Linked DNA regions of Mesorhizobium onobrychidis. The protein of the gene in region 2 binds, or shares a complex with, the protein of the main gene of each other region. Links are inferred from orthologs where the notes say so. Each region holds a gene or a part of one and is shown on either strand. Other genes may lie near its edges.

What was found. The genes of interacting proteins can lie anywhere in the genome.
Region 1: the proteins of trxA (region 2) and trxB are in contact, whole or in part, in a crystal structure (PDB 1F6M), measured with the Escherichia coli proteins. The link is inferred for Mesorhizobium onobrychidis from one-to-one orthologs.

Annotation. Positions count from the first base shown.
Region 1 is NZ_CP062229.1:2,478,462-2,481,706, reverse strand. The notes cover bases 1-2,946. They hold trxB (thioredoxin-disulfide reductase), read right to left. Parts: upstream 1,988-2,946; coding sequence 1,013-1,987; downstream 1-1,012. Other genes in these bases: IHQ72_RS12425 (D-glycero-alpha-D-manno-heptose-1,7-bisphosphate 7-phosphatase), read right to left, coding at 2,876-2,946; IHQ72_RS12430 (Lrp/AsnC family transcriptional regulator), read left to right, coding at 2,394-2,879; IHQ72_RS12440 (LysR family transcriptional regulator), read right to left, coding at 44-940. In the rest of the region: more of IHQ72_RS12425, read right to left, coding at 2,947-3,245.
Region 2 is NZ_CP062229.1:376,680-380,009, forward strand. Bases 1-2,732 are described here. They hold trxA (thioredoxin), read right to left. Parts: upstream 1,663-2,732; coding sequence 1,339-1,662; downstream 1-1,338. Other genes in these bases: IHQ72_RS01735 (bifunctional folylpolyglutamate synthase/dihydrofolate synthase), read left to right, coding at 1-313; IHQ72_RS01740 (VOC family protein), read left to right, coding at 375-794; IHQ72_RS01745 (cupin domain-containing protein), read right to left, coding at 837-1,118; addA (double-strand break repair helicase AddA), read right to left, coding at 1,737-2,732. Also shown: more of addA, read right to left, coding at 2,733-3,330. UniProt on the Escherichia coli protein: Participates in various redox reactions through the reversible oxidation of its active center dithiol to a disulfide and catalyzes dithiol-disulfide exchange reactions.

The DNA.
Region 1 (3,245 bases), 2.1 Mb from region 2 along the record:
ATGATCGTCCGCGATGCAAGGCGGCAAGCGATTTGCAGAAGGTTTAGAATGACCAGCTGCGCGCCTTGGCGATGATGAAATCGCGGAAGACGTGCAGTTTCGCCTGGTTCTTCATCGCATCGGGATAGGCGAAATAGGTGTCGAAGGACGGCACTTCGGTCTCCGGCAGCAACTGCACCAGCCCTGAGTCCTTGCTAACCACATAGTCGGGCAGCATGGCGATGCCGGCACCACCCTGAACCGCGCGCTTGATCGACAATATGTCGTTGATCTGCAGCGTCGGCACCCTTTGCCCGCCTTCGAAATCGCCGACCGTTTCCAGCCAGTTCAATTCCGACAAATGCGCCGGCACCGGCACGCCGAAGGTGACGATGCGATGGCTCTTCAACTCGGCGATCGACGCCGGCTTGCCATACTTGTTGACGTAAGAAGGGGCGGCGTAGAGATGGAAATGCACGGTGAACAGGCGGCGCTGGATGAGATCGGGCTGCTGCGGCTGGCGCAGCCGGATCGCGCAATCCGCTCGGCGCATGGTGAGGTCGAGTTCCTCGTTCGCCAGGATCAACTGCAGGCTGATCTCGGGATAGAGCTCGATGAATTCCTGCACGCGCTCGGTCAGCCAGCCGGCACCGAGCCCCACCGTGGTCGTCACCCTGAGCACGCCGGAGGGCCGGTCCTTGGCCTCGGTCAGCCGCGATTTGATCGTCTCCAGCTTCATCAGCACGTCATGCGCCGTGCGGAACAGCATCTCACCCTGCTCGGTCAGCACCAGGCCGCGGGCATGGCGATTGAACAGCGGCACGCCGACGTCATGTTCGAGCGCGCTGACCTGCCGCGAGATCGCCGATTGCGACAAATGCAGTGTCTCGGCGGCATGGGTGAACGACCCAGCTTCCGCCGCAGCGTGAAACACGCGTAGCTTGTCCCAGTCCAACGCCATGATGCCCCCGTTCTGTTTTCTGGCGTCTGAATGAAAAATCAGGCTTTTGCGCGGCTTTTCTCGGCCGCTTCCCTACTCCGCCGCTTCGCGGTGAACTTCGATCCCGGCGAGGTACTTTTCCGCCTCGAGCGCGGCCATGCAGCCGAGCCCCGCCGCCGTCACCGCCTGGCGGTAGATGTCGTCGGTCACGTCGCCGGCGGCGAATACGCCCGGCACGTCGGTGCAGGTCGAATCCGGCGCCGTCCACAGATAGCCGTTCGGCTTCTGCTTCAGCTTGCCGGCGAACAACTCGACCGCCGGCGCATGGCCGATCGCCACGAACACGCCGTCGACCGTCAGATGCATCTCCTGGCCGGTCACCACATTGCGCAGCTTCAGCCCTTCCACCGACGGCGGCAGCGGCGTCTTGCCGGACTGGCCGTTGATCTCGTCGACGACAGTGTCCCAGATGACGCGGACATTGTCCTTCTTGAACAGCCGCTCGCTGAGGATGCGCTCGGCGCGGAAGTCGCTGCGCCGGTGAATGACCGTCACGCTCTTTGCCAGGTTGGAAAGGTAGAGCGCCTCCTCCACCGCCGAATTGCCGCCGCCGATCACCGCGACATCCTTGCCGCGATAGAAGAAGCCGTCGCAGGTGGCGCAGGCCGATACGCCGAAGCCCATGAAGGTCTGTTCGCTCGGGATGCCCAGCCATTTCGCCTGCGCACCGGTGGCGATGATCAGCGCGTCGGCGGTATAGGTGGTGCCGGAATCGCCCTTGGCGCGGAACGGCCGCACATTGAGGTCGACTTCGGTGATGATGTCATTGATGACGTCGGTGCCGACATGCTCGGCCTGCTTCAGCATTTGTTCCATCAGCCACGGACCCTGGATCGGATCGGCGAAGCCCGGATAGTTTTCGACATCGGTGGTGATCACCAGCTGGCCGCCCTGCTGCAGCCCGGCGACAAGCATCGGCTTCAGCATGGCGCGGGCGGCGTAGATTGCCGCCGTATAGCCGGCAGGGCCGGAGCCGACGATGAGAACGGGGGCGTGCTTGGTGATCATGGACGGGCTTTCACAACAACCGGACGCGAATGAAGCGTCCGGCACAGGGTTCGATATCGGCCCTAATCTAGGTGTTGCAGGCGACGCCAGCAAGACGATCTGGCCTTCGTCCCCGGAAAGCTTCCCCGCAAACAGCCCGATCCATGAACATCTTGCTCGGCGACTGTCCGAAAATCACCGGCTTAGAGACTGTTTCGAAATTCGCTCTGGCGAGTCATATGGTGGTGGTTTCGAGAACCGGCGCGCAGCGGACATTTGGGTCCGTGAGCACCGGAAGCGCAGAAAACGCCATCAGATGGCCGCCAGAGCAGAGTTTCCAAACGGTCTCTGAAGGGATGGAATGGACACAGAAGTGGTTTAATTACAAAATCACGAAAGATTCTTGCGTGAAGCGCCGAAGGTATCCATGCCGCTCAAAGCCGATCTCGATGCCATCGACTGGAAAATCCTGCGCGAGCTTCAGCAAGACGGGCGCATGACCAATGTCGAGCTGTCCGGCCGCGTCGGCATTTCGGCGCCGCCATGCCTGCGTCGCGTCAGGCGGTTGGAAGAGACCGGCATCATCCGCGGCTATCGCGCCTTGCTCAATGCGCCGGCGCTCGGCCTGGATGTCGTCGCCTTCTGCCTTATCGGCCTGCATCACCAGGCCGACGCGGAGCTGAAAACCTTCGCCGAACGCACCCGCGGTTGGCCGATCGTTCGCGACGCCTGGATGGTGTCGGGCGAATCCGACTTTTTGCTGCATTGCGTGGCGAGCGACCTCGGCGCCTTTCAGACCTTCGTCATCGAGGCGTTGGCCTCGGCGCCGAATGTCGACACGGTGCGCACGGCACTGACCATCCGTCGCGTCAAGGACGAGGGCTTGGTAGCTTTCAGCGAAGTGAGAACTTAATCCCGGCCGAGCTCGGCGATGACGTCGCAGAGTTTCCTGTGATCGTTGCCGGTCATCAGCTTGCGCTTCATGAAAGTACCATCGCCAGAAGTCCGATTGAACCTGCCGTTCACCAACCAGCCCTCGCATAGCCCGGCTCGCCATCCGGCTTCCATATCATCGGCCTTGTCGCCGACGATGATTGATCGGCTGATATCCACGCCCAGCAGATCGCGGGCGCGCAGAAGCATGCCCGGATTGGGCTTGCGCATCGGATGATCACCTACTGCCAGTTCACCCGTCCCGCTCGAATGGTAGGCGCAGGCGAGCACCAGATCGATCCGGCAATTCTGTGCTTCGAGAAGTGTCAGCAGCTGAGCATTGACT
Region 2 (3,330 bases):
CCCGCGGCCGCTGTTCCTGATTTCCGGCATGATCAACACCAAAGACCAGAGCGGCTATTTCAGCGCCTTCAAGGGGTTGGTGCGGCATGTCTACACGGTGCCGGTGAGCCTCAGCGAGGCCAGCGTGCCGAATGACGAACTGGCGATCCGCGCCGTCGAGGCGGGCCTCTCGGCCGAACCGGTGAGCTCCGTCGCCAATGCGCTGATGCTGCTGCGCGACACATGGGACGGACCGCCACCGCGCATCCTGATCAGCGGCTCGCTCTATCTGGCCGGCGCGGTGCTGGCCGAAAACGGCACACCGCCGGTTTGAGGCGCGTGTTCACCAGGGCACGATGACGCGGACTTCGTCAGATCACCGCGAGGAGCCAGTCATGATCAAGGTAAAGCAGCTCGCTCACGTTTGCATCTTCGCGGATGACCTCGAAGCGACGCGAAGCTTCTATCGGGACGTCCTCGGCATGGACACCCAGTTCAACTTCCTGCGCGACGGCAAGATTTTGGGTTTCTACCTCAATTGCGGCAGCCGCAGCCACATCGAGGTGTTCCGGAAAGATGGGGCCAGCTATAGCGACTTGAACCAGATCAACCACTTCTGCCTCGAAGTGGAAAACATTGACGCCGCGATCGCCCACGTAAGGTCGAAAGGCGTTGACGTCACTTCAAAGAAACACGCGTGCGATGATACCTACCAGGCATGGATTCGCGATCCTAACGATGTGAAGATAGAACTGTTTGAATATACCGAGAAAAGTGCACAGTTCGTCGGAGGCGATCGTATCGCGGATTGGTGACCGCGGCTCCAGCCTATGGCGGGCTGAGACGGCCTTGGTGAATTACTTCAGCTCGATCTCGATGAAGGCGTACTCGCCTTCATTAGCATTGATGACGTCATGCTCCACGCCCTCCTTGCGGAAATAGGGCGCCCCCTTCTTCATTTCGGCGAAGGATTCGCCGTCCTTAGTCAGGAGCTTGAGCTTGCCGTCCATCAGCGGCACGATGACATAATCGTGGCCATGACGGTGCCAGCCGGTGTTGTCGCCTGGGGCGAAGCGGTATTCGGTGACGATGACGCGCTCATTGTCGATGAAGACGGTGGCCTTGGCGGATCCGGTCATGTCGTTCTCCTGCTTTAAGCCAGACAAGAGCATGAGGCGGCAAGTGGCGAGTGCCAGGGCGGACCAGCGCATGACCCAGAAAATCGGATTCGATTTTCTGGGTCATGCGCAAATCAAGTGCTACAGCGTCCTTTGTGCGTCCAAGAGGACGCGCGGCGCTGTAGATGACACAAAAAAGCCCGGCGCGAGGGCCGGGCTTGTCTGCGGATTATCTGCCAGATCAGGCGAGATTGCCGTTGATCCAGTGCGACAGCGCCGTCTTCGGCGCGGCGCCGACCTTCATGTCGGCCATTTCGCCGCCCTTGAAGATCATCAGCGTCGGGATCGAGCGCACACCGAACTGCGCGGCAAGCTCGGGATTCTCGTCGATGTTGAGCTTGGCGATCTTGACCTTGCTGCCGAGCTCGATGGCGATGTCTTCCAGCGCCGGCGCGATCATCTTGCACGGGCCGCACCATTCCGCCCAGAAATCGACCACGACCGGCTCCTTGGCATCAAGTACATCGGTCTGGAAATTGCTCTTGTCGACCTTGACGGTGGCCATGCGAAAATCCTTTCGAGAGTTATTGTCGCACCAAAGGTGGTGGTGGTCGCGCCCTTCTTCAAGCAGCTGTTGTGTCACGCTCCCGTGAGTCGGGCAAGGGCGTCGTCCATGACCACCGGCGGCAGCTCGATCAGCCGCGGCGCTTCCGTGAACAGCAGCGCCGCCGAGACCTCATGCCGGGGATAAAGCGGCTGGAGCAGCGCGCGATAGAGCGCCAGCTGCAGGACATAGGCCGGTGGAACGTCCGACAGAGTTGCAGGCGCCGGCCGGTTGGTCTTGTAGTCGACGATCGACACCTTGCCTGATGTGACCGCCAGCCGGTCGATCTTGCCGGAGATCGAGCGCAGCTTGCCCTTGACCTCCAAGCTGCCCATGACCGCGACTTCAGCGCGTGAATTCGGCGCAAACAGCTGATCGAAACGGCTGTCGGCAAGGATCGCTGTCACCGAGGCCAAGGCCTTGTCGCGCTCGCTTTCAGGCCATTGCGCCCCGGCGCGCCTGAGATAGCGTTCCGCGGCATCGCGGCGTTCGGCCTCAGCAATGCCGGGCAGCATCTGCAGCAATTTGTGCAGCGCCAGCCCCCGCATCACGGCAAAGCCAGGCTCCGCCTCGGTGTCAAGCACCGGCGAGCCGGTGTCGATCACCGCTTGCTTGGCCTCGTCGATCAGCGCCGAGGCGCCGGACGGCGACAGCGGTCGCGGCAGATCCTCGAACGGCGGCAAGGGCTGGAACAGGGTCTTCGGCAACGGCTCGAACTGTTGCGCCTGCCGCGCCTCTTCGGCGGCCGCCTGTGCGACCGGCGGCAATTTTGTCATGTGAAACCGATGCACGGTCTCGCCGGTGGCAGGGTGCTGCCGCTCCGTGCTTTCGGGGGCGCCGACCAGCGCGCGACTGACGATCGAATGCCAGGTGCCGGCGTTCGGCGCCCGCTTGCCGTGATAGCCGCAGACGATCAGCCGATCCTCGGCGCGGGTCATGCCGACATAGAGCAGCCGGCGGTATTCGTCGTCGGCCAGTTCGCGGGCGCGGACCGATGCGGCCCGTGAAAATCCATTGGCGACATCGCTGGCCGAACGCCAGAGATAGCCCTTGCCGCCCCAGTGTTTGCCCGAGCCATCGAACGGCATCAGTCTCGGCAGATGCTGGTCGCTGAACGGGGCGGAACCGCCATCGACCAGGAACACGACAGGCGCCTCCAGGCCCTTGGCGGCATGCACGGTCATGACGCGAACCTCGTCGCGGGTCTGGTCCATTTCGCGCTTGATCTCGGGGCCGGCATTCTCCAGCGTCGACAGGAAGGATTCCAGCCCCGGCAGGCCGGTCCGCTCCTCGGCCAGGCAGAAGCTCAGAAACTCGTCGAGGATGTCGCCGGCCTCCGGCCCGAGCCGCGCGATCATCTTATTGCGCAAGCCATCGCGGGCGAGAGCCGCGGCATAGAATTCGAACACCGGCTTGAATGCGGCTTCATCGGACCATGTGTCGAGTTGGGCAACGATTGCGGCCAAAGCGGCGCTTTCGCCGGCTTGCTGCCTGAGCGAAGCGATCAACGAGAGACCGGGCGGCCGCTCGCCCGCCAGCGCGAAAAGCGTCTCTTCCGAAACATCGAAAATCGGGCTGCGCAGCACGGCGGCAAGCGACAGATCGTCCTCAGGCTGGACAAGAAAGTGG